Collimonas fungivorans: one gene and its partner. The protein of the gene in region 1 interacts with the protein of each later gene in a pairwise test. Links are inferred from orthologs where the notes say so. Each region holds a gene or a part of one and is shown on either strand. Other genes may lie near its edges. The genes, in order: odhB and lpdA.

Region 1 (14,702 bases):
GTGGAGCGCGTCTCTTTCACCTACGGCGACAAGCCGGTGGAAGTGCGGCGCGGCTTGTATGTGACCAATCGTCATCACTACCAGAACGAGCTGAACTGAGCTGAGTAGATTGACGCGCCGGCTCCCTGTCGATACCGACGACTGGTGGCAAAATGGCAAAGCACCAGGGTGAGCGCTGGTGATCGCCGGTGATTATTTGCAATATTGAATAATAACTATTGGTGTGCTGCACAAAAATCGGCGAAAATTGCGGGATTGCGCTTTAGTCGCAAATTTTTAAACTGAGGAGAACCCTGTTATGTCTGAAGCCGCGAAACCCAATCGGCCACAGTTTCGTAATATAAACATTACTCAAATTGTCGGTTACCGCTTGCCGCTGGCAGGCATTATTTCGATTTTGCATCGCATTAGTGGCTTGTTGATGTTTTTGCTCTTGCCTTTTATCTTGTTCTTGCTGGATAAAAGCCTGGTATCTGAAAGTTCTTTCGAATACTTCAAAGGCTTTACGTCGAACTGGTTCGTAAAGCTTGTCATCCTGGCCCTGTCCTGGGCTTACCTGCACCACTTCTGCGCCGGCATCCGCCACCTCGTCATGGATAACCACATCGGCCTGACCAAGGATAGCGCGCGCAAATCGGCTGCCGGTGTCCTGATCATCAGCGTGCCGCTGGCGCTGATCGTTGCATTGAAACTGTTCGGAGCATTCTGATGGCTGACAACAATATTGGCGGCAAACGCTTGGTAGTAGGGGCGCATTACGGTTTGCGCGACTGGCTGGCGCAGCGGGTTACAGCAGTGGTCATGGCTGTTTACACCATCATTCTCCTGGTTTCTTTCCTCACCGCCAGCAATTTCAGCTATGACGGCTGGGCGGGCCTGTTTTCGCATCAGTGGTTCAAGCTCGCGACGTTCGTGACGCTGATGGCGCTGTTTTTCCACGCCTGGATAGGCGTGCGTGATATCTGGATGGATTATGTCAAGCCGGTTGCAGTGCGCCTGGTCTTGCAAGTTGCCACAATCCTGTGGTTGGTCGGTTGTGCCGGATGGGCGGCGCAGATTTTGTGGAGAGTGTAATCGTGGCAGCTATTAAATCCACAATTCCTACACGCCGCTTTGATGCGGTAATCGTTGGGGCCGGTGGTTCCGGTATGCGTGCTTCGCTGCAGTTGGCGGAAGCTGGTTTGAATGTTGCGGTATTGTCGAAAGTATTTCCTACCCGTTCGCACACGGTGGCGGCGCAGGGCGGCATCGGCGCTTCGCTCGGCAACATGTCCGAGGACAGCTGGTACTGGCACATGTTTGACACCGTCAAGGGCTCCGATTACCTGGGCGACCAGGATGCGATCGAATTCATGTGCCGTGAAGCGCCAAAGGCCGTGTATGAGCTGGAGCACTTCGGCATGCCGTTCGACCGCAATGCCGACGGCACCATTTACCAGCGTCCGTTCGGCGGCCACTCGGCCAACTTCGGCGAAAAGCCGGTAGCGCGCGCCTGCGCCGCTGCCGACCGTACCGGCCATGCGCTGCTGCACACGCTGTACCAGCGCAATGTGCGCGCCAAGACTCACTTCTTTGTCGAGTGGATGGCGATCGACCTGGTGCGCGATGCCGAAGGCGACGTCATCGGCGTTGTGGCCCTGGAAATGGAAACCGGCGATGTCATGATCCTGGAAGCCAAGACCACGGTCATGGCTACCGGCGGCGCAGGGCGTATCTGGGCGGCTTCGACCAATGCCTTCATCAATACCGGCGACGGCATGGGCATGGCGGCGCGCGCAGGTTTGCCGCTGGAAGACATGGAATTCTGGCAGTTCCACCCGACCGGCGTGGCCGGCGCTGGCGTGCTGATCACTGAAGGCGTGCGCGGCGAGGGCGGTATCCTGATCAACGCCAACGGCGAACGTTTCATGGAGCGTTATGCGCCTACCTTGAAGGATCTGGCGCCGCGCGACTTCGTCTCGCGTTCGATGGACCAGGAAATCAAGGAAGGCCGCGGCTGCGGTCCGCACAAGGATCACGTGATGCTGGACCTGCGCCACATCGGCGCCGAAACCATCATGAAGCGCCTGCCGTCGATCCTGGAAATCGGTCACAAGTTTGCTAACGTCGACGCCTTGAAAGAGCCGATCCCGGTCGTGCCGACCATCCACTACCAGATGGGCGGTATCCCGACCAATGTATATGGCCAGGTAGTGGTGCCGAAGAACGGCATCCCGAACGCAGTGGTCAACGGCTTGTACGCGATCGGCGAATGCGCCTGCGTCTCGGTGCACGGCGCCAATCGCCTCGGCACCAACTCGCTGCTGGACCTGGTGGTGTTCGGCCGCGCGGCCGGCAACCACATCGTCGACAGCAAGCTCAAGGAACGCAGCAACAAGCCTTTGCCGGCAGATGCCGCCGACGTCGCCCTGGCGCGCCTGGCCAAGCTGGAAACCAGCACCGGTTCCGAGCGTGTGCAAGACGTGGCCGGCGATATCCGCAAGACCATGCAGCACTACTGCGGCGTGTTCCGTACCGACGAGCTGCTGCAGCAAGGCTACAAGGAAATCATGGTGCTCGACGAGCGGCGCAAGCATGTTTCGTTCAAGGACAAGTCCAAGGTCTTCAACACCGCACGTGTCGAAGCGCTGGAACTGGACAACTTGATCGAAACCGCCAAGGCCACCATTACTTCCGCCGCGGCCCGCAAGGAATCGCGCGGCGCCCACGCGCATCGGGATTATGAAAAGCGTGATGACGAAAACTGGATGAAGCATACCTTGTGGTACTCCGAAGGTAATCGTCTCGACTACAAGCCAGTGATCACCAAACCGCTGACAGTTGATACGTTCAAGCCAAAGCCACGCACATTCTGATTTGCCGCGGCAGGGCGGTGCACGATACCCCTGCCGCGCAATTAACAAAAAGGTATAGCCATGTCATCACGTACTTTGAAATTCAAAATCTACCGTTACGATCCCGATAAGGATGCCAAGCCTTACATGCAGGACCTGACGGTAGAGCTGCTGCCGACCGACAAGATGCTGCTGGATGCACTGCAGCGCATCAAGGCCGACGTCGACGATTCGCTGGCGCTGCGCCGCTCCTGCCGCGAAGGCGTGTGCGGTTCCGACGCCATGAACATCAACGGCAAGAACGGCCTGGCCTGCACTACCAACCTCAACGAGCTGACCGAGCCTATCGTCCTCAAGCCGTTGCCAGGCTTGCCGGTGATCCGCGACCTGATCGTCGACATGACGCAGTTCTTCAAGCAGTACGAATCGATCAAGCCGTTCCTGATCAACGACAACATCCCGCCGGAAAAAGAGCGTCTGCAAACACCGGAACAGCGCGAAGAGCTGGACGGCCTGTACGAGTGCATCCTGTGCGCATGCTGTTCGACTTCCTGCCCGTCGTTCTGGTGGAATCCGGACAAGTTCGTCGGCCCGGCCGGCCTGCTGCAAGCCTACCGCTTCATCGCCGACAGCCGCGACGAAGCCACCGGCGCGCGCCTGGACAACCTGGAAGATCCGTATCGCCTGTTCCGCTGCCGTTCGATCATGAACTGCGTCGACGTCTGTCCGAAGGGCCTGAACCCTAACGCAGCCATCGGCAAGATCAAAGAACTGATGGTCCGCCGGGCAGTATAAAAGAGAGTAAGCAGGGCGGCGAGACTTACTAGTCTTCCCGCCCTTGTCGTTGCGGCAGTTTTAGAACTGTTTGTCGAAAGCGCCGATTGGCGATATCAAATAGAATAAGTGGGTTCCATGTCTATCATCCATCAAGCCGACCCTGCCAACCGAGCCCGCCTGCGCTGGCGTGCGCGCCGCGGCCTGCTTGAAAACGACCTGATACTCACGCGTTTCCTGGATGCAAACGAAGCCAGCATGACGGACGACGATGTCGACGCTTTTTCGCGTTTGATGGAACTGTCCGACAATGAACTAATGGATTTGCTGCTGGTCCGTAAAGAACCGGACGGCTTGCTGGATTTGCCGCAAGTGCATGCCCTGTTAGCTAGAATACGCACTGCTTGACAAGCTCATAAACCTGTATCTTCGCTGGCGGCGACGGCCGCGGAAGAGGTTGACCAGCTTGCAGGCGCGTCTTTTGTTTTTTGATTTAGAGTCACCTTTTGATTGAGGAAAGAGCCATGACCACCGCTGATACAAAAGCCACACTATCGTTTTCCGATGGCAGTCCATCCGTAGAATTTCCTATTTACAAGGGTACCGTCGGCCCTGAAGTCATCGATATCCGCAAGTTGTACGGCGCTACCGGCAAATTCACTTACGACCCGGGCTTCATGTCGACCGCGGCGTGTAATTCGTCGATCACCTACATCGACGGCGACAAGGGCGAGCTGCTGTATCGCGGCTACCCGATCGAGCAGCTGGCGGTCAATTGCGACTTCCTGGAAACCTGCTACCTGCTGCTGAACGGCGAACTGCCTAGCGCGGCTGAAAAGAAAAAATTCGACGCCACCGTGACCCAGCACACCATGGTGCACGAGCAGATGCAATTCTTCTTCCGCGGTTTCCGCCGCGATGCGCATCCGATGGCGGTGCTGGTCGGCACCGTCGGCGCCTTGTCGTCGTTCTACCATGACTCGCTGGACATCACCGACCCGCGCCATCGCGAGGTGTCGGCCATCCGCCTGATCGCCAAGCTGCCGACCCTGGTCGCCATGGCGTACAAGTACAACGTCGGCCAGCCATTCGTCTACCCGCGCAACGAATTGTCGTACAGCGCCAACTTCATGCACATGATGTTCTCGACGCCGTGCGAAGAGTACAAGGTCAACGACGTGCTGGTGCGCGCGCTGGACCGTATCCTGACCTTGCATGCCGACCACGAGCAGAATGCTTCGACTTCGACCGTGCGCCTGGCCGGTTCCAGCGGCGCCAATCCGTTCGCCTGTATCGCTGCGGGTATCGCCTGCCTGTGGGGTCCTGCCCACGGCGGCGCCAACGAAGCAGCGCTGAACATGCTCAAGGAAATCGGTTCGGTCGACAAGATCCCCGAGTTCATCGCCAAGGTGAAAGACAAGAACTCCGGCGTCAAGCTGATGGGTTTCGGCCACCGCGTCTACAAGAATTTCGACCCGCGCGCCAAGCTGATGCGTGAAACCTGCTACGAAGTGCTGAACGAGCTGGGTCTGCATGACGACCCGTTGTTCAAGCTGGCGATGGCCCTGGAAAAAGTCGCGCTGGAAGATGAATACTTCGTTTCCCGCAAGCTCTATCCGAACGTCGACTTCTACTCCGGCATCGTGCAGTCGGCGCTGGGCATCCCGACCTCGCTGTTCACGGGTATCTTCGCCATGGCGCGCACCGTCGGCTGGATCGCGCAATGGAATGAAATGATTTCCGATCCGGAACAGAAAATCGGCCGTCCGCGCCAGCTGTTCGTCGGTTCCAAGACCCGCGACGTGCCGCCGATCGAAAAGCGCGGCTAAGCCGGGCATGAGCAGGTAATAGCAACACAAAAACAGCGAATCCTTGGATTCGCTGTTTGCATTTATGCAGGTTATGCTATGCTCTTGTTCTGTGCTGTGTCATGCGGCCAGAAGCAGTGAAAAACGGTAGCAAAAATATGTGGTGAACGTGTTTTGAAGGGCAGGCAGCACCCGAATTCAGAAAAAAAGCAGTTGTAGCAAAGAACACATAGCAATAGAGCCCTTCCCCACAACTTGATGTGCAATCCGCTAACCGGTCAGGCCGTGTCGCGGAAGGTTATGTTAACCCGCTAATCTCGCGAAACGCGAAGAAAGGTGAGCAAGATGATGCAACAATACCGCTCTAATTCTTATCTCTTCGGAGGTAATGCACCGTACATTGAAGAGCTGTACGAGTCTTACCTCGACAATCCCGGTTCAGTTGCCGACAACTGGCGTGCTTATTTCGACGCCATGCAGCACGTGCCAGCCGTCGACGGCTCCGACAAGCCTGACGTAGGCCACGCTTCCGTCATCGCCTCGTTTGCAGAGCGCGCCAAACACGGTCCTATCCGCACCATCTCCGCTTCGGCCGACGCTGAAATGGGCCGCAAGCGCGTTGCCGCAACGCAATTGATCGCTGCCTACCGTTACCTCGGTTCGCGCTGGGCCAACCTGGACCCGCTGCAACGCCAGGAACGTTCCGTACTGCCGGAACTGGAGCCAAGTTTCTACGGTTTCACCGATGCCGACATGGACATCGTGTTCAACATCAGCAACACCTACTTCGGCACCGAAACCGCTACGCTGCGCGACCTGCTCAATTCGCTGCGCGACACGTATTGCCGTTCCATCGGTACCGAATACATGTACATCAGCGATCCGACCGAAAAACGCTGGATGCAAGAGCGCCTGGAGTCGACCCGCTCGGCGCCGGTGTTCACCGCCGAGAAGAAAAAACACATCCTCGACCGCCTGACAGCGGCCGAAGGCCTGGAACGCTACCTGCATACCCGTTATGTCGGCCAGAAGCGTTTCTCGCTGGAAGGCGGCGAAAGCTTCATCGTGTCGCTGGATGAAACCATCCAGCGCGCCGGCGAAAAGGGCATCCAGGAAATCGTGATCGGCATGGCCCACCGCGGCCGCCTGAACGTGCTGGTCAATACCCTGGGCAAGATGCCGCAGGAACTGTTCGCCGAATTCGAAGGCAAGCACGCCGACGACTTGCCTGCCGGCGACGTCAAGTACCACCAAGGTTTTTCGTCCGACATCACCAGCCCAGGTGGCCCGGTGCATTTGTCGCTGGCGTTTAACCCGTCGCACCTGGAAATCGTCAACCCGGTGGTTGAAGGTTCGGTCAAGGCCCGCATGGAACGCCGCGGCGATGCCGACGGTTCGCAAGTGCTGCCGATCCTGGTGCACGGCGACGCCGCATTCGCCGGCCAGGGTGTAGTGATGGAAACCCTGAACCTGGCGCAGACCCGCGGCTACGGCACGGGTGGCACGGTGCATATCGTGATCAACAACCAGATCGGCTTCACCACTTCCGATCCGCGCGATTCCCGTTCCACGCTGTACTGCTCGGACGTGGTCAAGATGATCGAAGCGCCGGTGCTGCACGTCAACGGCGACGATCCTGAAGCGGTGGTGTACGCGACCCAGATCGCGCTCGACTACCGCATCGAGTTCAAGAAAGATATCGTGGTCGATATCATCTGCTTCCGCAAACTGGGCCACAACGAGCAAGATACGCCGGCGCTGACCCAGCCGCTGATGTACAAGAAGATCGGCCAGCATCCAGGCACTCGCAAGCTGTACGCGGACAAGCTGGTGGCGCAAGGCACCATCGGCACTGACGATGGCGACGCCATGGTCAAGGCCTTCCGCGATGCGATGGACGCCGGCAAGCACACCATCGATCCGGTCATCACCAACTTCAAGAGCAAATACGCGGTCGACTGGCTGCCGTTCCTGAACCGCAAGTGGACCGATGCTGCCGACACCTCGGTGCCGGTGACCGAACTGAAGCGCCTGGCCGCACGCATCACTACCGTGCCGGAAAACTTCAAGGTCCACGCGCTGGTTGAAAAAGTACTGAACGACCGCGCCGCCATGGGCCGCGGCGAGCTCAACCTCGACTGGGGCATGGGCGAGCACCTGGCTTACGCTTCGCTGGTGTCGTCGGGTTATGCGATCCGCCTGACCGGCCAGGATGCCGGCCGCGGTACTTTCGTCCACCGCCACGCGGTGCTGCATGACCAGAACCGCGAGCGCTGGGATGCCGGCAGCTATATTCCGCTGCAAAACGTCTCCGACCAGCAAGCGCCGTTCAAGGTGATCGATTCGGTCTTGTCGGAAGAAGCGGTGCTCGGTTTCGAATACGGTTATTCCACCGCGGAGCCAAACACGCTGACCATCTGGGAAGCCCAGTTCGGCGACTTCGCCAACGGCGCGCAAGTCGTGATCGACCAGTTCATCAGCTCCGGCGAAGTGAAGTGGGGCCGCGCTTCCGGCCTGGTCATGATGCTGCCGCACGGTTACGAAGGCCAGGGTCCTGAGCACTCGTCGGCACGCCTGGAACGTTACCTGCAGCTGTGCGCAGACAACAACATGCAAGTGGTGCAGCCGACTACCGCAGCGCAGATCTTCCATCTGCTGCGCCGCCAGATGATCCGCCTGTTCCGCAAGCCGCTGGTGATCATGACGCCGAAATCGCTGCTGCGTAACAAGGATGCCGGTTCGCCGTTGTCCGACTTCACCAAGGGCAGCTTCCAGACCGTGATCGGCGAGGTCGACGACAAGATCGATCCTAAAAAGGTCAAGCGCGTCATCGCTTGCTCCGGCAAGGTGTATTACGACCTGGTCAACGCCCGCAAGGAACGCGGCCAGACCGACGTCGCAATTATCCGTCTGGAACAACTGTATCCATTCCCGCACAAGGCGTTTGCTGCCGAGCTGAAGCAGTTCCCTAACTTCAACGAGCTGGTATGGACCCAGGACGAGCCGCAGAACCAAGGTGCATGGCTGCAGATCCAGCACAACATTTTTGAAAACCTGGACGAAGGCCAGAAGCTTGCCTATGCAGGCCGTCCAGCCAGCGCATCGCCGGCGGTCGGTTACTACGACAAGCACTATGCGCAGCAAAAAGCGTTGCTGGATACGGCATTTTCCAAGCTCAAAGGCTTTGTTCTGACAAAATAATCGGCGTCTTGTCTAATCGACGTTTTATCTAATTAGTTGGGGACAGAGTAATTCGCCACGCTACGGTGGCTCTTAAACTCTGTCCCACAATAGGCATGAATATCGGAGAATTAAATGGCTCTTCTAGAAGTAAAAGTTCCGCAGCTGTCGGAATCGGTTGCTGAAGCGACCCTGTTGACATGGCATAAAAAAATCGGCGACGCTGTCAAGCGCGACGAGAACCTGATCGATATCGAAACAGATAAAGTGGTGCTCGAACTGCCGGCGCCGGCCGACGGCGTGATCGTCCAGCTGCTCAAGGGCGACGGCAGCACCGTGGTGGCGGATGAAATCATCGCAGTGATCGACACCGATGCGTCGGCCAAGGTCAGCCCGATGGAAGTGGCAGCCGTGCCGGTGCCGCAAAGCGGCAACGCGCCGACGCCAATCGCCGCGCCTGAACTGCAATCGAAATCGGCTGCCGGCATCGCCATGCCTGCTGCGGCTAAACTGCTGGCCGAAAACAACCTGACGGCGGCGCAAGTCGACGGCAGCGGCAAGGACGGCCGTGTCACCAAGGGCGACGCCCTGGGCGCCATCGCCAACAAGCCGGCAGCACCAGCACCGCTGGCAGCCGCTCCAGCCAAGCCGGCTCTGCAGCAAGTCGCAGCGCCGACCAAGGCCAACCTGGACGACCGTCCGGAAGAGCGCGTGCCGATGAGCCGCCTGCGCGCACGTATCGCCGAGCGCCTGGTGCAATCGCAGTCGACCAACGCCATCCTGACGACATTCAATGAAGTCAACATGCAGCCGGTGATGGACCTGCGCACCAAGTACAAGGACAAGTTCGAAAAAGAACACGGCGTCAAGCTGGGTTTCATGTCGTTCTTCGTCAAGGCTGCGGTTGCGGCGCTGAAGAAATACCCGATCGTCAATGCCTCGGTGGACGGCAACGACATCGTCTACCACGGTTATTTCGACATCGGCATCGCAGTCGGTTCGCCGCGCGGCCTGGTGGTGCCGGTATTGCGCGACGCCGACCAGATGTCGATCGCCGACATTGAAAAGAAAATCGGCGAATTCGGCGCCAAGGCCAAGGACGGCAAGCTGACGCTGGACGACCTGACCGGCGGTACTTTCTCGATCTCGAACGGCGGCACTTTCGGTTCCATGCTGTCGACGCCGATCATCAACCCGCCGCAATCGGCAATCCTGGGCGTGCATGCGACCAAGGACCGCGCGGTGGTTGAAAACGGCCAGATCGTGATCCGTCCGATGAACTACCTGGCAATGTCTTATGATCACCGTATCATCGATGGTCGTGAAGCCGTGCTGGCCCTGGTAGCGATGAAAGAAGCGCTGGAAGATCCGGCGCGTCTGTTGCTGGACCTGTAAGTCTCAAACCTCGCCAGGCGAGAGCGCCCTGACTCTGTTGTTTCCTAGGGAAAAATGGAGCAGGGCGCGTCGTTTAGGCGGCTAAGTAAATGATGAGCGCCTTGTGACTGTGATTTACTGCGGGCCGGCTGTCCGAGTTGGCGGCAGGTGGCAATGAGTTGGCAAGGCAATAATTCGAAGGATGGAAATGAGCAAACAATTTGATGTCGTCGTGATCGGTGGCGGTCCCGGCGGGTATATTGCAGCAATTCGCGCCGCGCAACTGGGTTTCAATACCGCCTGTATCGATGAATGGAAAAATGCCAAGAATGGCCCTGCGCCGGGCGGCACCTGCACCAACGTCGGCTGCATTCCATCCAAGGCATTGCTGCAATCCTCCGAACACTACGAACACGCCGGCCATGCGTTCGCCGACCACGGCATCGAAGTCAAGGGCCTGGGACTGAACCTGGGGCAGATGCTGGCGCGCAAGGATAGCGTCGTCAAGCAGAACAACGAAGGTATCCTGTACCTGTTCAAGAAGAACAAGGTCACCTTTTTCCATGGCCGCGGTTCTTTCGTCAAGGGCGATGCCGGCGCTTACGAAATCAAGGTCGCCGGCGCTGCCGAAGAAACCATCACTGCCAAACACATCATCCTGGCTACCGGATCCAATCCGCGTGCCTTGCCAGGCACTCCGTTTGACGAAAAACTGATCCTGTCGAATACCGGCGCACTGGCAATTGACGCGGTTCCGGCTAAACTGGGTGTTATCGGCGCCGGTGTGATCGGCCTCGAAATGGGCAGCGTCTGGCGCCGCCTCGGTTCGGATGTCAGCGTACTGGAAGCGTTGCCGACTTTCCTCGGCGCAGTGGACGAGCAGATCGCCAAGGAAGCCAGCAAGCTGTTCACCAAGCAAGGCTTGAAGGTCAGCCTGGGCGTCAAGATCGGCGCCATTACGGCCGGCAAGAATGATGTCACGGTGGAATATGTCGACGCCGCCGGCGCGGCGCAAAAAGCGGTGTACGACAAGCTGATCGTGTCGATCGGCCGTATTCCCAACACCATCGGCCTGAACGCCGAAGGCGTCGGCCTGCAGCTGGACGAGCGCGGCTTCATCGCCGTCGACGGCGACTGCAAGACCAACCTGCCGAACGTCTGGGCGGTGGGCGACGTGGTGCGCGGCCCGATGCTGGCGCACAAGGCTGAGGAAGAAGGCGTAGCGGTTGCCGAACGTATTGCCGGCCAGCACGGCCACGTGAATTTCAATACAATTCCATGGGTGATCTACACTTCGCCGGAAATCGCCTGGGTCGGCAAGACAGAACAACAACTGAAGGCAGATGGAGTAGCATACAAGGCAGGCACTTTCCCGTTCCTGGCGAACGGACGGGCGCGTGCCTTGGGTGATACCTCAGGCATGGTGAAGTTCCTGGCGGATGCCAAGACCGACGAAATCCTGGGTGTTCACATTGTTGGACCAATGGCGTCAGAACTGATTTCAGAAGCCGTGGTGGCGATGGAATTCCGTGCATCTGCGGAAGACATCGCCCGTATCTGCCACGCGCACCCGTCCTTGTCGGAAGCGACCAAGGAAGCGGCGCTGGCAGTCGACAAACGGTCCCTGAATTTCTAAGGGAGAAGCATATGCGCGATTCGTTATCACCGTTGATATTGTCGTTAGGCCTTGCATTGTCCGGCTGCGCGACTACAGCGTCGGATAACGGCCGCGTGCAGATCGAGGCTACATCCGACAGCCAGCAACTTTCCGGCGCCCGCTGCGTGGTGAAAACCGACAGCAGCCGCTGGAATGTGGTCACGCCCGGTAATGTCCTGATCGTTGAAGCCGATGGCGACCTGCATGTGGTTTGCAACAAGCCCGGCTATCGCACCTCGGAAGTGGTGTACCGCGCTCCCCCGGGGCTGAACTCTCCAAGCATCGGCATCGGCGCTACCGGCGGCAGCGGCGGCATAGGCGCGGTCGGCCTTGGTTTGGGGGCAAACCTGCCGCTCAGTTTCGGCGGCAAGGAAAAAGCCTACCCTAGCCGGGTACAAGTTGAGATGGGGCGGTCATAGTTGCTGGATGTACTGCCTGGTTTGACGTGGGTGAGCGAAAGCTCGCCCATTTTTATTTTCGGCGGCTTAATCAAAAAGCATGGTTGGTTTTTTGCTAAGCCGTGAAGCTGGCAAGCTGCTTTTGGCTTTTCATCAAGAATTGAACACACAATGAACGTCTCAGAGTTTTACGAACAGGCGCTGACCCAGCGGGGCTTCCAGGCGGATGATGCGCAGCGGCGCGCGGTTGACCGCCTGCAGCAGGCCTACGATGAATGGGTCGAGTACAAGGCGCAGCGTTCCAATTCCTTCAAGCGCCTGATCCTGCGGCCGGATGTGCCGCGCGGCGTGTACATGTGGGGTGGGGTGGGGCGCGGCAAGTCGTTCCTGATGGACAGCTTTTATTCGGTGGTGCCGGTGGTGCGCAAGACGCGCCTGCATTTCCACGAATTCATGCGCGCGGTGCACCGCCAGCTGGACGAACTCAAGGGCGTCGCCGATCCGCTGGATGAAGTGGCGAAACGGGTCGCGCGGAAATACCGGCTGATCTGCTTTGACGAATTCCATGTGTCCGACATCGCCGACGCCATGATTCTCTACAACTTGCTGAAAGCCCTGTTCGACAACGGCGTGTCGTTCGTGATGACCTCCAACTACGAGCCGAGCACGCTGTATCCGGACGGTTTGCACCGCGACCGCATGCTGCCTACCATCAAGCTGTTGCAAGACAACCTGGACGTGATGAACATCGACGCCGGCATCGATTACCGCAAGCGCGCCCTGGAGCAGGTTGAGAGTTACCATTCGCCGCTCAATGCCGACACCGACCGCGCTTTGCGCCACGCCTTTGCCGGCGTTGCCGAGACCGCCGACGAAGATCCGATAGTCGATATCGAAGCGCGTAAAATAAAGGCCTTGCGCCGCGCCGGCGGGGTGATCTGGTTCGATTTCAGCACCTTGTGCGGCGGCCCGCGTTCGCAAAACGACTATCTCGAAATTGCCAGCCGCTTCCATACGGTGATATTGTCCGGTATCCCGCAGATGTCGGCGGCGATGTCGTCCGAAGCACGCCGGTTTACCTGGCTGATCGATGTGTTCTATGATCACAAGATCAAGCTGATCATGTCGGCCGCGGTGGCGCCGGACCAGTTGTACACGCAGGGCATGCTGGCCAACGAGTTTCACCGCACCGTGTCGCGTATCATGGAGATGCAGTCGCGCGAGTATATGGATAGCGAGCGGCGTTCCGAGGCCGACTCTATTGTGTAAGTACCGCTGTAAAGAAAATAACGTATAGAAATGGATAGGTTTACGTGGAATTTGCCTCTTTGATCCTGGCCCCTTTGTCACCATCGCCAGCAGCAGCGCTGCGGCGCCCGCTCTTGCTGGGCACGGCCGCGCTGCTGCTGGCGCTGTCCGCCGGCGTGCAAGCCGCGGACGCCGCACTGAAGCCGGTTGACCAGCCGGCCGCCGAACTGAGCGCGCGCTACCCGCTGGAAACCCTGACTTCGGTGGAAACCGCGAACAAGGCGCTGACCGATGTCGCCGACGCCAAGGCTGAGGTCGAAGCGCGCGACCTGGAACAGCGGCGCGCCTGCTACCAGAAATTCTTCGTCAACCATTGCCTGGACATCGCCAAGGAACAGCGGCGCCAGGCCATGAAGACCATCCGTCCGGTAGATATCACCGCTAACGCTTTCTTGCGCAAGGACCGCGCCGATGAGCGCGACAAGGCGCTGGAAGTGCACGATGCCGCACAGCCGGCGGAAGCGGCGCAGAAAGCCCAGGACCAGCAGGCGAAAGAGCTGAGCAACGCCGAAAAGGTCAAGCAGGGTACGGCAAAAGAGAAGGAAGTCGCCGCCAATACCCGCAAGCACATGGGCGAGGCCGACAAGCGGGTGGCCGACCACAACGCCAAGTTGCAAAAAGCGCAGCAGGATGAGGCGGCCAAGGCCTCGGAGCGGGCAGCGAATGTGGCCGCTTTCGAAAGAAAAGCCAAGGAATCCGCAGCACGCCAGAAGGAAGTCGCCGACAACAAGGCAGCCAAGGCCAAGGATCTGGCTGCCAAGAAGGCTGCCGCCGCACCTGCGGCGCCGGCAGCGCCAGCAGCATCGACACCGCCGCCGGCTTCCGCGCCGTAAAGGCGGTCAGCCGCGCGGCTTATTACACCGCGCGGCGCATTTTCTTGACGGTATAGTTCTGCGCTTCCTTGGGCAGCGCCACCAGCTTGACGATCGCAAAAGTGCAATTGTCGGCTGCGTGGCCTTCAGCCCGTTTGCGGGTCTTGGTGATCAGCATTTCAGCGGCATCGCGCGGCTTGTTCATGGCGATGGCGGCGCCCAGCTCGTCTTCCGTGAAGTAGTGCCACAGCCCGTCCGAGCACAGCAGGAAAGCGTCGCCGGCCTTGAGGCCGGTATGGCGGCTGATGCTGACCTGGGGCGTATCGGTGCTTGAGCCCAGCGCGTTGAGCAGGATGTTGGAGAGATTGTGCGATTTCGCTTCGCTGCGCGACAGCTTGCCTTCGCTCACCAGTTTCTCGACATAGGAATGATCGATGGTGTGCTCGGCGAAATTGGGGCCGTCGAAGCGGTACAGGCGCGAATCGCCGACATGGCCCCAGGTGGCCGTGCCATCCGGCGACAGCACCAGGATCACCATGGTGGTGTGCGGATCCTTG
Region 2 (14,756 bases), 2.2 Mb from region 1 along the record:
GTGACGTAGATGCTTGCGACCCAACCCGCCAGTCCGGTGCCAGATCGGACAAGCGCACATATTCAGGAGACTCAGCATGTCAGCCCAGCTCGACCAGGTTTTGGCCCAGGCCGCCAACGATCCAGATGTCATTGAAACCCAAGAGTGGCTGGATGCGCTCGAAGCTGTCATTGAAACCGAGGGCCCTGAACGCGCCCATTACCTGATGGAAAGAATGGTCGACCTGGCCCGCCGCCGCGGCGCCCAGATCCCGTTTTCCAGCAATACTGCCTACGTCAACACCATCCCTGCCCACATGGGCGAGCATTGTCCGGGCGACCTCGAGATCGAAGAGCGCCTGCGCTCATGGATGCGCTGGAATGCGATGGCGATGGTGGTCAAGGCCAACCGTCTCGACGGCGACCTCGGCGGCCATCTGTCCAGCTTTGCCTCGCTGGCCAACATGCTGGGCATCGGCTTCAACCATTTCTGGCATGCTCCTTCCGAAAACCACGGCGGCGACCTGCTGTACATCCAGGGTCACTCCTCGCCCGGCATTTACGCCCGCGCTTTCCTCGAAGGCCGCCTGACCGAAGAGCAGCTGCTGCATTTCCGCCGCGAAGTCGACGGCAACGGCCTGTCTTCCTACCCGCATCCGAAGCTGATGCCGGATTTCTGGCAATTCCCTACCGTATCGATGGGCCTGGGCCCGCTGATGGCGATCTACCAGGCGCGCTTCCTCAAGTACCTGCATGCACGCAGCATCGCCGACACCGCCAACCGCAAGGTCTGGGCCTTCTGCGGCGACGGCGAGATGGACGAACCGGAATCGATGGGCGCGATCGGCATGGCCGGCCGCGAACGCCTGGACAACCTGGTGATCGTGGTCAACTGTAACTTGCAGCGCCTGGACGGTCCGGTGCGCGGCAACGGCAAGATCATCCAGGAATTGGAAAGCGATTTCCGCGGCGCCGGCTGGAACGTGGTCAAGGTGATCTGGGCGCAGGCTGGGACGACCTGCTGGCGCGCGACAAGGAAGGCATCCTGCAGCGCGTGATGATGGAAACCGTCGACGGCGAATACCAGAACTACAAGGCCAAGGATGGCGCGTTCGTACGCAAGCACTTCTTCGGCAAGCATCCGAAATTGCTGGAACTGGTCAGCAAGATGTCCGACGACGACATCTGGCACCTGACCCGCGGCGGCCACGACCCACACAAGATTTACGCTGCTTTCAAGGTAGCGCAAGAACACAAGGGCCAGCCGACTGTGTTGCTGGTCAAGAGCATCAAGGGCTACGGCTTCGGCAAATCGGGCGAAGCGCGCAACACCGCGCACAACACCAAGAAGCTGGACGACGAAGCCATCAAGGCCATGCGCGACCGCTTCCAGCTGCCGATCTCCGACGAGCAGCTGCCGAACGTGCCGTTCTTCAAGCCGTCCGACGACACCCCGGAAATGCAATACCTGCACGCCCGCCGCAAAGCGTTGGGCGGCTACTTGCCGCAACGCCGCCAGAAGGCCGACGAAGAGCTGATAGTGCCGGAACTGTCGGCATTCAAGGGCGCGCTGGAACCGACTGCCGAAGGGCGCGAGATTTCCACCACCCAGGCTTACGTGCGTATCCTGAACACGTTGCTGCGCGACCCGAGCCTGGGCCAGCGCGTAGTGCCTATCATGGTCGACGAGTCGCGCACTTTCGGCATGGAAGGCCTGTTCCGCCAGATCGGCATTTTCAGCCAGGTCGGCCAGCTGTACGAGCCGGTCGATAAAGACCAGGTGATGTACTACCGTGAAGACAAGGCTGGCCAGATCCTGCAGGAAGGCATCAACGAAGCCGGCGGCATGAGTTCGTGGATTGCCGCCGCAACCTCGTATTCGACCAACAACCGGGTCATGATCCCGTTCTACACCTACTACTCGATGTTCGGCCTGCAGCGTATCGGCGACCTGGCGTGGGCAGCCGGCGACATGCGCGCCCGCGGCTTCCTGCTGGGCGGCACTGCCGGCCGCACGACATTGAACGGCGAAGGCCTGCAGCATGAAGACGGCCACAGCCATGTGCTGGCGTCGACCATCCCGAACTGCGTGCCTTACGATCCGACCTTCTCGCACGAAGTGGCAGTCATCATGCATGACGGCCTGCGCCGCATGGTCACCAACCAGGAAGACGTGTTCTACTACCTGACCCTGATGAACGAGAATTACAGCCATCCAGGCCTGAAGGAAGGCCAGGAAGAGGGCATCATCAAGGGCCTCTACCTGCTGCAGGAAGGCGGCAAGAAGAGCAAGCTGCGCGTGCAGCTGATGGGTTCCGGCACCATCCTGCGTGAAGTCATCGAAGGCGCGGCCTTGCTGGCCAGCGACTGGGGCGTCGATGCCGATGTCTGGTCGGCGCCGTCGTTCACCTTGCTGGCCCGCGACGGCCAGGATGTCGAACGCTGGAACATGCTGCATCCGACCGAAACGCCACGCCTGGCGCATATCACCCAGTGCCTGAAAGACACTGCCGGTCCGATCATCGTTTCCACCGACTACATGCGTACTTTCGCTGAGCAGGCGCGTGCTTTCGTTCCAGCCGGCCGCACTTACAAGGTGCTGGGCACGGATGGCTTCGGCCGTTCCGATACCCGCGCCAAGCTGCGTGAATTCTTTGAGGTCAACCGTTATTATGTGGCGGTGGCGGCATTGAAGGCGCTGGCTGACGAAGGCAAGATCAAAGCCTCGGTTGTCGCCGATGCGATTACCAAGTATGGTATCAATCCGGAGAAACCGAATCCGGTCACGCAATAAGGTACTGGTCTTGATAACTGGGCAATAAGCAGGTACTAAGACAGTATTAAAATTTCCACGGCTGTGCAGCACGGGCCTGAATTTTCTGAAAGGAAACTCAGGCCCGCGTTATACAGCGGGCAGAATGAATGGAGCTAAGCGATGAGTATGGTGGAAGTCAAAGTCCCGGATATCGGCGACGTCAGTGAAGTTGAAGTCATTGAATTGATGGTCAAGGTCGGCGACACGGTAAAGGTTGACCAGTCGCTGATCACGGTCGAATCCGACAAGGCCAGCATGGAAATCCCGTCCAGCCATGCGGGCGTGATCAAGGAATTGAAAGTCAAGCTGGGCGACAAGGTCAAGGAAGGCACTTTAGTGCTGGTGCTGGAAGCCGATGCTGGTGCAGCGGCGCCGGCCGGCGCTGCGGCCGCCGCACCAGCCGCTCCGGCTCCTGCGCCAGTCGCGGAAAGCAAGCCGGCGCCAGCCGCTCCCGCGCCGGCACCAGCGCCGATAGCAGCCCCGGCGCCAGCCGGCGGCAGCATCCCGCATGCATCGCCATCGGTGCGCAAGTTTGCGCGCGAACTGGGCGTTGACCTGGGCAAAGTGGCCGGCACCGGCATCAAGGCCCGTATCACCCACGAAGATGTGCAGAATTACGTCAAGGGCGTGATCTCGGGCGCAGCCAGCGGCAGCGCTGCTGCTTCGGGCAGCAAGGGCGGCAGCGGCGTCGGACTGGACCTGCTGGCATGGCCGTCGCTGGACTTCAGCAAGCAGGGCCCGACCGAATTGCTGCCGCTGTCGCGCATCAAGAAGCTCAGCGGTCCGAACCTGCACCGCAACTGGGTCATGATCCCGCACGTCACGCAATTTGACGAAGCCGATATCACCGAACTGGAAGAATTCCGCAAGCAAGCCAACGACAGCTTCGCCAAGGCCAAGTCGCCGGTCAAGCTGACCATGCTGGCGTTCGTGATCAAGGCCAGCGTCGCCGCGCTGAAGAAATTCCCTGCGTTCAACGCCTCGCTGGATGGCAAGGGTGAGAACCTGATCCTCAAGCAGTACTACAACATCGGTTTTGCCGCCGATACGCCGAACGGCCTGGTAGTGCCGGTGATCAAGGATGCAGATAAAAAAGGCATCAGCCAGATCGCCCAGGAAATGGGTGAATTGTCTGCCCAGGCGCGCGACGGCAAGCTGAAGCCGGCCGACATGCAAGGTGCGACTTTCACGATTTCATCGCTGGGCGGCATCGGCGGTACGGCGTTTACGCCTATCATCAATGCCCCTGAAGTCGCCATCCTGGGTTTGTCGAAAGCTTCGATGAAACCGGTCTGGGACGGCAAGCAGTTCGTGCCGCGCCTGATGATGCCGACCTCCCTGTCCTACGACCACCGCGTGGTCGACGGCGCCATGGGTGCGCGCTTCAGCGTCTACCTGGCCGAAGTGCTGGCCGACATGCGCAAGACACTGTTGTAATGTAGGGTGGGCACTCCGTGCCCACGCGCTGTAACCGTAACACGCGCATCCGCGTGGGCACGGAGTGCCCACCCTACGGGTCAATTGGCATACAGATGGAGAGCAATTATGACTACCTGCGTTGTCGTCAAAAAAAATGGGCAGATCGCGATTGCATCGGACTCGCTGGTGACTTTCGGCGATACCCGTTTGTCGCATGCTTACGAAGTCAACAACAAGATTTTCCAGATCGGTGAATCGTACATCACGCTGGCCGGCACCGCCGCCCATTTCCCCGTGATGCGCAAGCTGCTGACGGCGATGGGCGAAGAGTGCAAGCTGAATAGCCGCGACGAGGTGTTTGACACCTTTTCCAAGGTGCACACCATCCTCAAGGACCAGTATTTCCTGAACACCAAAGAGGATGAGGACGACCCTTACGAATCGTCGCAGATCACCGCCCTGGTCGCCAATCCTTACGGCATCTTCGGCGTGTATTCCTATCGCGAGGTGTTCAGCTTCGATCGTTTCTGGGGCATAGGCAGCGGCCGCAATTTTGCCCTGGGCGCGATGTATGCAGTGTATGACAAGGACGTCAGCGCGCAGCACATCGCCGAGGTAGGGATTCATGCCGGCGTTGAATTCGATAAAAGTTCTGCCATGCCCTTGCGCATCCACAGTTTTGAAATGAAATCCCCGCCTAGCGCCCCGCCTGGCGCGTAAGCGGAACAGAGCAGCGGCACACAGCACATAACAATTTTTCCTCCCGACGGAGGAGCGAGCATGGAGCAAACGCTATGAGTATGGTTGAAGTCAAGGTCCCGGATATCGGCGACGTCAAGGATGTAGAAGTCATCGAACTGATGGTCAAGGTCGGCGATACCGTCAGGGTCGACCAGTCGCTGATCACGGTCGAGTCGGACAAGGCCAGCATGGAAATTCCATCGAGCCAGGCCGGCGTCATCAAGGAAATCAAGGTCAAGGTAGGCGACAAGGTCAGCGAAGGTTCGCTGGTGCTGGTGCTGGAAGCCGCCGGCGCCGCAGCCGCCGCGCCAGCTGCAGCACCGGCGGCGCCGGCTCCGGTTGCTGCCGCAGCAGCGCCTGCAGCCGCGGCACCTGCTGCGTCGGGCGCCGCCAGCATCGTCGAGATCAAGGTGCCAGATATCGGCGATGTCAAGGATGTCGATGTCATCGAGCTGATGGTCAAGGCCGGCGACAGCGTCAAGGTCGACCAGTCGCTGATCACGGTCGAATCGGACAAGGCAAGCATGGAAATTCCTTCCAGCCACGCCGGCGTGATCAAGGAAGTCAAGGTCAAGGTGGGTGACAAGGTCAGCGAAGGTTCGCTGATACTGGTGCTGGAAACTACCGGCGCTGCCGCGCCCGCAGCGGTGCCTTCTGCTCCGGCAGCTGCTCCTGCGGCGCCTGCCGTGGCCGCTCCCGCCGCCGTCAGTTTCGCCGGCAAGGTCGATATCGAATGCGACACCATGGTGCTGGGCGCCGGTCCCGGCGGTTATACCGCGGCCTTCCGCGCCGCCGACCTCGGCCAAAGCGTGGTGATGATCGAACGTTATCCCAGCCTCGGCGGGGTTTGCCTGAACGTCGGCTGTATCCCGTCCAAGGCATTGCTGCATGCCGCCAAGGTGATTACCGAAGCGGAGGAAATGGCGCATTTCGGCGTCAAGATGTCGGCGCCGGAAATCGATATCGACGCCTTGCGCGACTGGAAGGAAAGCGTCATCAAGAAACTGACCGGCGGTTTGTCTGGCCTGTCGAAGGCGCGCAAAGTGCAGGTACTGACCGGCAAGGGCGAATTCAGCTCGGCCAACACGATCACCGTCGCCACTGCCGACGGCCCGAAAGTGGTCGGCTTCAAGAACGCGATCATCGCCGCCGGTTCATCGGTGGCCCGCATTCCTGGCTTCCCTTACGACGATCCGCGCCTGATCGATTCCACCGGCGCGCTGGAACTGCGCCAGATCCCGAAGAAGCTGCTGGTCATCGGCGGCGGCATCATCGGCCTCGAAATGGCTTGCGTCTACGACGCGCTGGGTTCGAAGGTAACCGTGGTCGAATTTGCCGACGGCCTGATTCCGGCGGCCGACCGCGACGTCGTCAAGCCGCTGCAGAAGCGCATCGAGAAACGCTACGAAGCGATTTACCTGAAAACCAAGGTAACCAAGCTGGAAGCCCTGAAAGAAGGCCTGCGCGCAACGTTTGAAGGCGCCGACAGCAGCTCTCCCGCGGCGCCGGAACCGCAACTGTACGATATGGTGCTGGTGGCCGTGGGCCGTCGTCCTAACGGCAAGGAAATCGCCGCCGAAAAGGCTGGCGTGGTCGTCAACGAACGCGGTTTCATCCCGGCCAACAAGCAGCAGCGCACCAACGTTTCGCACATCTTCGCCATCGGCGATATCTGCGGCGATCCTATGCTGGCCCATAAAGCCACCAATGAAGCCAAGGTTGCCGCCGAAGTGATCGCCGGCCACAAGGTCGAGTTCGATGCCATGACGATTCCTTCGGTGGCTTACACCGATCCGGAAATCGCATGGATGGGTCTGACCGAAACCGAAGCCAAGGCCAAGGGCATTCCTTTTGAAAAAGCCAATTTCCCGTGGGCGGCAAGCGGCCGCGCACTGGCGATGGGCCGCGACGACGGCATGACCAAGCTGTTGTGGGATCCGAGCACCAAACGCATCATCGGTGCCGGCATTGTCGGCGTGAATGCCGGCGAGCTGCTGGCGGAAACTGTGCTGGCGATGGAAATGGGGGCCGACCTGGAAGACCTGGCGCTGACCATCCATGCCCATCCGACCTTGTCGGAGACGCCGATGTTTGCGGCCGAGATGGGGCTGGGTACGATTACCGACCTGTTCATTCCAAAGAAAAAATAAGCAGGTGGTAGGGTGGGCACTCCGTGCCCACGCGGATCGCAAATTTTGCCGGTGTCGCCTATCTCCATTCAGAGTGGGCAGGAAAACCTGCCCACCCTACAAAAAAACGCCGCGCCGATTTGCATCGGAGCGGCGTTTTTATTATTGCGTGTCAGACGGCGGCAAACAGCCGCGGTAGTTAGTCGAAGTATCTGCGGACCGCTTCAAAGCGCGCCGCATAATAACTGTTGTCGAGACGGTCGATGCGCACCTTGCCGTTGGTCGACGGTGCATTGATGAAGCGGCCATCGCCGATATAGATGCCAACATGCGAAAATGCGCGATGCATGGTGTTGAAGAACACCAGGTCGCCCGGCCGCAGTTCGGCCTTGGTGATGGAGCGGCCCTGGCGCGCTATGTCGGCCGCGCTGCCGGTGACCTTGAGGCCGGCCGCCTGGCGGTAGACATAACTGACCATGCCGCTGCAATCGAGCCCGGCTTCCGGATTCTTGCCGCCGAAGCGGTAGTTGGTGTCGATCAGGCCCAGCGAGTAGATGACGATATTGTTGCCCTTGTCGCTGATCGGCGTGTTGTCCTCAGAGCCGGGGCGGACCGAACCGGTGCCGCCGCAGGCTGCCAGCAACAAAGCCAGGCAACAGATAAAGAGATTTCTGATCGTCATCAAGCACTCACCTTTATTCAATCTTGTTTCTTGATCTGGCTGATCACGTCCGACAGCATCGCAATCATCTGGTCGATTTCCGCAATCGTCACATTCAGCGAAGGCATGAAACGCAGCAGGTTCGGCCGCGGCGAATTCAGCAACAGCCCGACTGGATTCAGGTCGCGCGCGATATCGACAATCTGCGGGCCGATGTCGCTGCCCAGTTTCAGCGCCCGCAGCAAGCCTTCGCCACGTTCGCCTTCGAGCCCGTGTTTCGCGGTAAGTTTCAACAATTCGCTGCTCAGGTAGGCGCCCTTGTCTTTCACTGACTGCAGGAACCCCGGTTCCAGCAAGGTCTTGATCACTGCAACGCCGACCGCCGTCATCAAAGGATTGCCGTTGTAAGTGCCGCCCTGGTCGCCGGCCTCGAAGCAGGCGATCTCTTCGCGCGCCAGCAGGGCCGCCAGCGGCACCCCGCCGCCTATGCCTTTGCCGAGGGTCATGATATCCGGCGTGATGCCCGACAGCTGGTAAGCGAACAGTTCGCCGGTGCGGCCCATGCCGGATTGCACTTCATCGACGATCAGCAGGATGCCGCGCTTCTTGGTCAGTTCGCGCAAGCCTTGCATGAATTCTCGGCTGGCCGGAATCACGCCGCTTTCACCTTGCACCGGCTCCAGCATGACCGCCACGGTCTTGTCGTTGATCAGGCTCTCGACGCTGGCCAGGTCGTTCAGCTCGGCTTTCGGGAAGCCCGGCACTTGCGGCGCAAAAATGGTGTCCCAGCCAGGTTTGCCGCTGGCCGACATGGTCGCCAGCGTGCGGCCGTGGAAGCTGTGGTTGAAAGTGATGATCTCGAAGCGGTGCTGCCCCGCCTGGTTCGGATTCTTCTTGCCCCACTTGCGCGCCAGCTTGATCGCGCCTTCGTTGGCTTCGGCGCCGCTGTTGGTGAAGAACACGCGGTCGAAACAGGAGTTGGCGGTCAGCAGGCCGGCCAGTTCGATCGAGGGTGCGTTGTAGAAAGCCGGCGAAGGATTGAGGATCTTCTTGGACTGGGCCAGCAGCGCATCCTGGATGCATTGCGGCGAATGGCCCAGGGCGTTGACGGCCCAGCCCTGCAAATAATCCAGGTAGCGCTTGCCGGTGTGATCCGTCATCCACATGCCGTCGCCTTCGGTAAACACCAGGGGCGGGCGGTTGGTGATGAACATCAGGTCGTTAACCGGGTATTCGCTGAATTCCACGCCATGTGCCATATGAGTACTCCTATCCTAAATAAGGGCAAAAAAAAACCACAGGCAGCGCCTGTGGCTTCGTGATCAATCGACGGTCACGCGCACGGCTTACCTGGCTGAGGTAATGGGTTACGGCGTCGCAACAATGTCCGGATCATGTTCATGACGCAAATATTAGGACTTTTTGTGTGGTGCGTCAAAAAAAATTTGCGCGGCTGTGGCCGGCCTTGCAGAGGGAGGGTTCGTCATCTGGCTGCGGCTGGCGAAATGATTAAAATAGTTCTCAAAAGGCAATTAAATCTGATATCTTTCATAATCATGCTTTTAAGCAATTCGATGCCGTAATGCTTGATGCCGAGACGGCAGGCGAAATCGCTACCGTTCTGACCACGCCCGAGGAGGTGCATTGTGTCATTTCCCCCTAGCAAATCATTTAAGCCGTCGCAACCGCTGGTAATGCATCACCTCATGCTGCTGCAAGGGGGCCAGCTTACCTGGATAGGCCGTTCCGCCTTCGCCCGCGAGCGCAATGTCTGGAGCGGCGAGCTGAAAGGAAGCCCGGCCGCATTGTCTGATCCTTTATCGGCAGCTGCCGATTTATTCGGACGTACGCCGCGCGGCCGCATAAAAATTGCCGACAAGCTGACCGTGCTGCTCGGTTATCCGTATGTGCGGCACACGGTGTTGCCGTGGCAAGCGGGGCTGACGCAGGCGGCAGACTGGCGCGATTATGCCAATGCCGTATTCGACGAACAGGATGGCAGCGCTTATCCCGGCCGCCAGGTGGTGGTCGATCCGGCACCGTCCGGCCAGCCGCGGCTGGCGGCGGCAACCGATGCCGCGCTGATACAGGGCTTGCAGGCGCTGGCCAAGATGCACAAGCTGCGGCTGGTCTCGTGCATGTCGTTGCTGACGGCCGCGGTACAGCGTCACTGGGAAGTGCTGGAAGACGATTGCGTGCTGAGTCTGCCGCAGCACGGCGCGCTTGAATGCCTGTTCAGGAAACAGGGAATATGGCAGGGTGTTTGCGGCATACCGGTGGCGCCGGGTGCTGCGCTGGCTGACAGCATCGCCGCTGCCGCGCAGTTGGCGCGGGCCGACAGCGACGGCGAAAATTCCCTCCCGGTGCTGGCGGTGACGCCATTTTTCAGCAGCCCGCGCCGGGCGCAAGACAATTCCTCCTTGGTACGCTGGCTGGCGGCGGCGCATCCCTGGCTGCAGGACAGCCACAACCATCCGGATGGCTTTGCCCGCACCCATGCTCGCGGCCCGGCGTTTGCTGCGCCCGTCGACAAGCCTGGCATGCCGCCTGCCCGCTATAAGTGGGGATACTGGGCCGCGGATAATCTGGTGGCGGAACAATCGGGGCGCTACGGCGCATGGGGCAAGCTGGCATGGCGCCAGCCCGTGGACTGTTCCGCCCAAGGCGCGGCTTATGCCAGGCCAGGTTTGCCATTCGGGCCATGGCAGGAGAGGCCGCAATGAGGGATTCGCGCCTGGGGATCAAGATGAGGTCGGCTGACGCCAGTCCGGAGCTGGATTTTGTGCGTCCGCAAACGCATTGCGGCGTGCCGTTGATGTTGTTGGGGATCCTGATGGCAGGGGTGCTTGGATTCTTGGGGCACCGCTACTCGCAGCAAACAGACGTCGCTGTGGCCACGCTGGAAAAGCCTGCGAAGATACTGGCCGCGAAAGATGCCGATACTCAGGAAAGCAAGCGTGCCCAGCCTGTCGTGGCCGATCGGGTAATTGAGGACAAGCCTGTCGTCGCTCGCATTTTGCCGGCACAAGATAACAAGGTCAAGGTTGTTTTAAAAACGCCGCCAAAGCAGCACCGGCCAGCGCCGCGTCTGCCGTCGCGAGTTGCGGCCGCAAATCTGAAAGAGCCCGTCGGTGCTGTCAGATCAGAGGGAGAGAGTGCGGAACGGCGCGATCCGGGACCGCAGCAGGTTGTCATGCATGAAGTGACGCTCACGCGCCATGTGCGCCTGACGGCCGGCTCTCTCAACTAGGATGTGGTGTTGAGAGAGCCGCGGTGCCTGCTCAGGAGGCCAGGTCCGCTTCCGAAGTAAACGAATCCGCATAAAACTCTTCGGCCGGCAATTTGCACAGGGCGACAAAATCGCGCTGCGCCGATTCCACCACGACCGGCGCGCCGCAGGCATACACCTGGTAAGCGGACAGGTCAGGCAAGTCATCGATCACCGCCTGGTGCACAAACCCGTTGCGGCCCTGCCATTGGTCTTCCGGCTGGGCATTCGAAATCACCGGTATGAAAGTAAAGTTCGGCAGCGTGGCGGCCCATTCTTCGCACAGCGCCATCATGTACAGGTCTTGCGGGCGGCGGCCGCCCCAGTACAAGGTGATCGGCCGCTGCGAACCGGTATGGGCGCATTGTTCGACCAGGGCCTTGATCGGCGCGAAGCCGGTGCCGGATGCCAGCAGCACCATCGGCTTATCCGAATCCTCGCGCAGGAAGAAGGTGCCGAGCGGGCCTTCCAGGCGCAGGATGTCGCGCTCTTTCATGGTGGTAAACACCTGGTCGGTGAACAGGCCGCCCGGCATGTGGCGGATGTGCAGCGTCAGGTACTCGTCCTTGTGCGGCGCGTTGGCCATACTATAACTGCGCCGTTTACCGTCGCGCAACATGAACTCGATATACTGGCCCGCCAGGAACTGTAGCCGTTCATTGGCTGGTAATTGCAATGACAGCACAACCACGTCGTCGGCCACCTTGTCGATCTTGGCGATACGGGTCGGCATCTTGCGAACCGGGAAATCGCCTATGCCAGCCACTTCGCGGACCTCGATGGTGACGTCGGAATGCGGAGTGGCGCAGCAGAATAAAGCGAAGCCCTGTTGTTCTTCCTTGACTGGCAGTGCTTTTTCCTGATGGGCGCCATGGCTGATTTCGCCATCCAGCAGCTTGCCCTTGCACGAACTGCAAGCTCCGTTTTTACAGCCGTAAGGCAGGCCGATGCCGGCGCGCACTGCGGCATTAAGAATGGTTTCACCTTCGTCGCAGCTGAATTGGCGACCGCTAGGCTGAACAGTTATCTGAAAACTCATACAATCCTGTAATGAAAAATATAAAACAAACCCCTGGCGACAAGTTGGGCAAGCCGCGCCTGCTCATCCTCGGCTGCGGCGACGTGGGATTACGCTTGCTGGCGCTGCTGAAACGGCGCTTTCGCGTGTTTGCGGTCACCAGCCAGCCGGCCCGCTGCGCCGAATTGCGCGCCGCCGGCGCAATTCCGTTGATTGCAGATCTTGACCAGCCGGCAACATTGGCGCGGCTGGCACGCCTGGCGCAGGTTATCGTCCACCTGGCGCCGCCGCAATCGGCCGGAGAAAAAGACCGGCGCACCCGTAACCTGGCCGCCATTTTACCCGAGCGTAGCACTCTTGTTTACATCAGTACCACCGGCGTCTATGGCGATTGCGGCGGCGCCCTGATAGACGAAACCCGGGCGCTGGCCCCGCACAACGGCCGCGCCAGGCGCCGCGTCGATGCCGAGCAGGTGTTGCGCGGCTGGGCCCGGCGCCGCAGCGGACGCCTGGCGATCCTGCGGGTGCCGGGGATTTATGCCGCCGACCGGTTGCCGCTGGCGCGTTTGCAGAAGGCGACGCCGGCCTTGATCGCGGACGACGACGTATATACCAATCACATCCATGCCGATGACCTGGCGCGCATCATCGTGGCGGCGGTTTTCAAGGCCGCGCCTTTGCGGATTTATCACGCGAGCGACGATTCGCAGCTGAAGATGGCGGAATACTTCGACCTGGTGGCCCAGGCGTTCGGCTTGCCGCCGTCGCCGCGGCTGCCGCGCGCCGAGCTGGAACAGGTGGTGTCGCCGATGCTGCTGTCGTTCATGTCGGAGTCGCGCCGTTTGCAGAACCGGCGCATCAAGCTGGAGCTGGGCGTGCGCTTGCGTTATGCGGACGTGCCGGCGGCTTTGCCTGCCATGGCTGCGGCCGCAGGGCCAACTGCTCAGCAATAATTCTATGACAAGCTTCTATATCTGTTTTTAGCATAAGCATAGAAGTTATAAGTTGTTGTAAGCCGGAAAGTTGATCGATAAAGTGGAAAATGAATAAAAAATCCACTTTATATGCGCTCGCCGACTTAGGCTTAGCGTTGCCGTACGACGCAAAGGCGCCAATTTCCCCATGAAGTTATCGTTCAAACATGTCAACAAGCAGTTCTCCGGCTTGCCGGTGATCGCCGATTTCAGCCGTGAAATCGAGGAGGGCGAACTGGTCGCCTTGGTCGGTCCGTCCGGCTGCGGCAAGTCGACCTTGCTGCATCTGGCGGCAGGTCTCGGCGCTGCCAGCAGCGGCGCGGTATTGGCCGACGGCCAGGCGATCAAGGGGCCGCATCCCGAACGCATGCTGATGTTCCAGGAAAACGCGCTGTATCCATGGCTGACGCTGGAGGCGAATGTGGCGCTGGCGCTGGAGCTGCAGAAAGTCGGCAAGGCTAGCGCTCGCCAGCAGGCGCGCGACTGGCTCTCCAAAGTCAGCCTGCAAGGTTTCGAAGCTTATTATCCGCACCAGGTCTCGGGCGGCATGCGGCAGCGCGCGGCGCTGGCGCGCGCTTTTATCACCAAGCCCAAAGTATTGCTGCTGGACGAACCGTTTGGCGCGTTGGATGCGCTGACCCGCATGACCCTGCAGGATTCCCTGCGCCAGCTGATCCGCGAAGAACGGCCGACCGTGCTGCTGGTGACGCACGATGTCGACGAAGCTTTGTTCCTGGCCGACCGCATCCTGGTGTTCAGTCCGCGCCCGGCCACGGTGCTGCGCGAATTCAACCTCAACCACCACGAGAAAACCCACGACCTATCCGAATTTGCCGCCATCCGGCGGGAAATTCTTTGCCTGCTCGGGATTCATGCAGAGCAAGACGCATTCGCAAAAAAACTTGAGGGAATCGCAGCATGATATTTAACGTCAAACTAAAACGGCTGTTCATCCTGCCGGCGCTTTTGCTGACGCTGGCTGGACACGCCGGCGCCGCCGAAAAATTCAAGATCGGCTATCTGCGCGTCATGGACGATGCGCAGGCGATTGCCGCCTTTGAAGGCGGCTTCTACAAGAAGCACGGCCTGGAAGTGGAACTGGTCGAGTTCAAGTCGGGCACCGACCTGATCAAGGCCATCGTCGGCGGCCAGCTCGATAGCGGCGTGCTGGGTTTCACCAATGCCGCGGCCTGGGCTTCCAAAGGCGCCGATCTCAAGGTAGTGGCCGGCGCCCAGCATGGCTATCACGCGATTGTGGTGCGTGAGGACAGCGGCATCAAGGATGTGGCCGGGCTGAAGGGACACACCCTGGCTTCGCAGGCCGAAGGCAGCACCGCCGACACCGTACTCAAAGGCGTGACGCTCAAGAACGTCGGCCTGAAAGCCGACGACGTCAACATCCTCGGCGTCAGTCCGCAGGTGGCGGTGCAATCGCTGGTTGGCAAACGGGTCGACGCTGCTTTCCTGTTCGAGCCGCAAGCCAGCATAGCCAAACTGGTGGCGCCGGTGAAGCAGATTTATGAAGTCGGCGAAGTCTGGCCTTTCCCCTGCATGGTGGTGATCACTTCCGGCGAAACGCTGGCGAAGCGCCGCGACGCGGTGTGGAAATCGCTGGATGCGCAGCGTGAGGCGATCGAACTCCTGCGGAAAGATCCGGCCGCGGCGTCGAAGCTGATCGCCAGCTATTTCATCGCCGATCCCACCCTGAAAACCCTGAAGCAGGGCGAGCTGCCGCGCGAAACCGTGATCCGCG

The links.
Region 2: the proteins of odhB (region 1) and lpdA interact in binary tests that used the Escherichia coli proteins (3 or more experiments, as listed by UniProt). The link is inferred for Collimonas fungivorans from one-to-one orthologs.

Annotation. Positions count from the first base shown.
Region 1 is NZ_CP013232.1:2,339,092-2,353,793, forward strand. What follows is about bases 7,993-10,861. They hold odhB (2-oxoglutarate dehydrogenase complex dihydrolipoyllysine-residue succinyltransferase), read left to right. Parts: upstream 7,993-8,731; coding sequence 8,732-9,991; downstream 9,992-10,861. Other genes in these bases: CFter6_RS10060 (2-oxoglutarate dehydrogenase E1 component), read left to right, coding at 7,993-8,617; lpdA (dihydrolipoyl dehydrogenase), read left to right, coding at 10,179-10,861. Outside these bases: CFter6_RS10025 (GntR family transcriptional regulator), read left to right, coding at 1-99; sdhC (succinate dehydrogenase, cytochrome b556 subunit), read left to right, coding at 299-709; sdhD (succinate dehydrogenase, hydrophobic membrane anchor protein), read left to right, coding at 709-1,074; sdhA (succinate dehydrogenase flavoprotein subunit), read left to right, coding at 1,077-2,855; CFter6_RS10045 (succinate dehydrogenase iron-sulfur subunit), read left to right, coding at 2,916-3,629; CFter6_RS10050 (FAD assembly factor SdhE), read left to right, coding at 3,747-4,016; gltA (citrate synthase), read left to right, coding at 4,133-5,437; more of CFter6_RS10060, read left to right, coding at 5,762-7,992; more of lpdA, read left to right, coding at 10,862-11,606; CFter6_RS10075 (hypothetical protein), read left to right, coding at 11,618-12,046; cell division protein ZapE, read left to right, coding at 12,197-13,294; CFter6_RS10085 (hypothetical protein), read left to right, coding at 13,339-14,166; CFter6_RS10090 (PP2C family protein-serine/threonine phosphatase), read right to left, coding at 14,189-14,702. UniProt on the Escherichia coli protein: E2 component of the 2-oxoglutarate dehydrogenase (OGDH) complex which catalyzes the second step in the conversion of 2-oxoglutarate to succinyl-CoA and CO(2).
Region 2 is NZ_CP013232.1:4,572,828-4,587,583, reverse strand. Bases 4,632-7,554 are described here. They hold lpdA (dihydrolipoyl dehydrogenase), read left to right. Parts: upstream 4,632-5,006; coding sequence 5,007-7,103; downstream 7,104-7,554. Other genes in these bases: CFter6_RS20095 (C40 family peptidase), read right to left, coding at 7,282-7,554; CFter6_RS20105 (Ntn hydrolase family protein), read left to right, coding at 4,632-4,932. Outside these bases: aceF (dihydrolipoyllysine-residue acetyltransferase), read left to right, coding at 2,914-4,230; more of CFter6_RS20105, read left to right, coding at 4,339-4,631; more of CFter6_RS20095, read right to left, coding at 7,555-7,764; CFter6_RS20090 (acetylornithine transaminase), read right to left, coding at 7,782-8,990; CFter6_RS20085 (hypothetical protein), read left to right, coding at 9,438-10,466; CFter6_RS20080 (hypothetical protein), read left to right, coding at 10,463-10,993; CFter6_RS20075 (CDP-6-deoxy-delta-3,4-glucoseen reductase), read right to left, coding at 11,025-12,050; CFter6_RS20070 (sugar nucleotide-binding protein), read left to right, coding at 12,062-12,982; CFter6_RS20065 (ABC transporter ATP-binding protein), read left to right, coding at 13,152-13,925; CFter6_RS20060 (ABC transporter substrate-binding protein), read left to right, coding at 13,922-14,756. UniProt on the Escherichia coli protein: Lipoamide dehydrogenase is a component of the glycine cleavage system as well as of the alpha-ketoacid dehydrogenase complexes.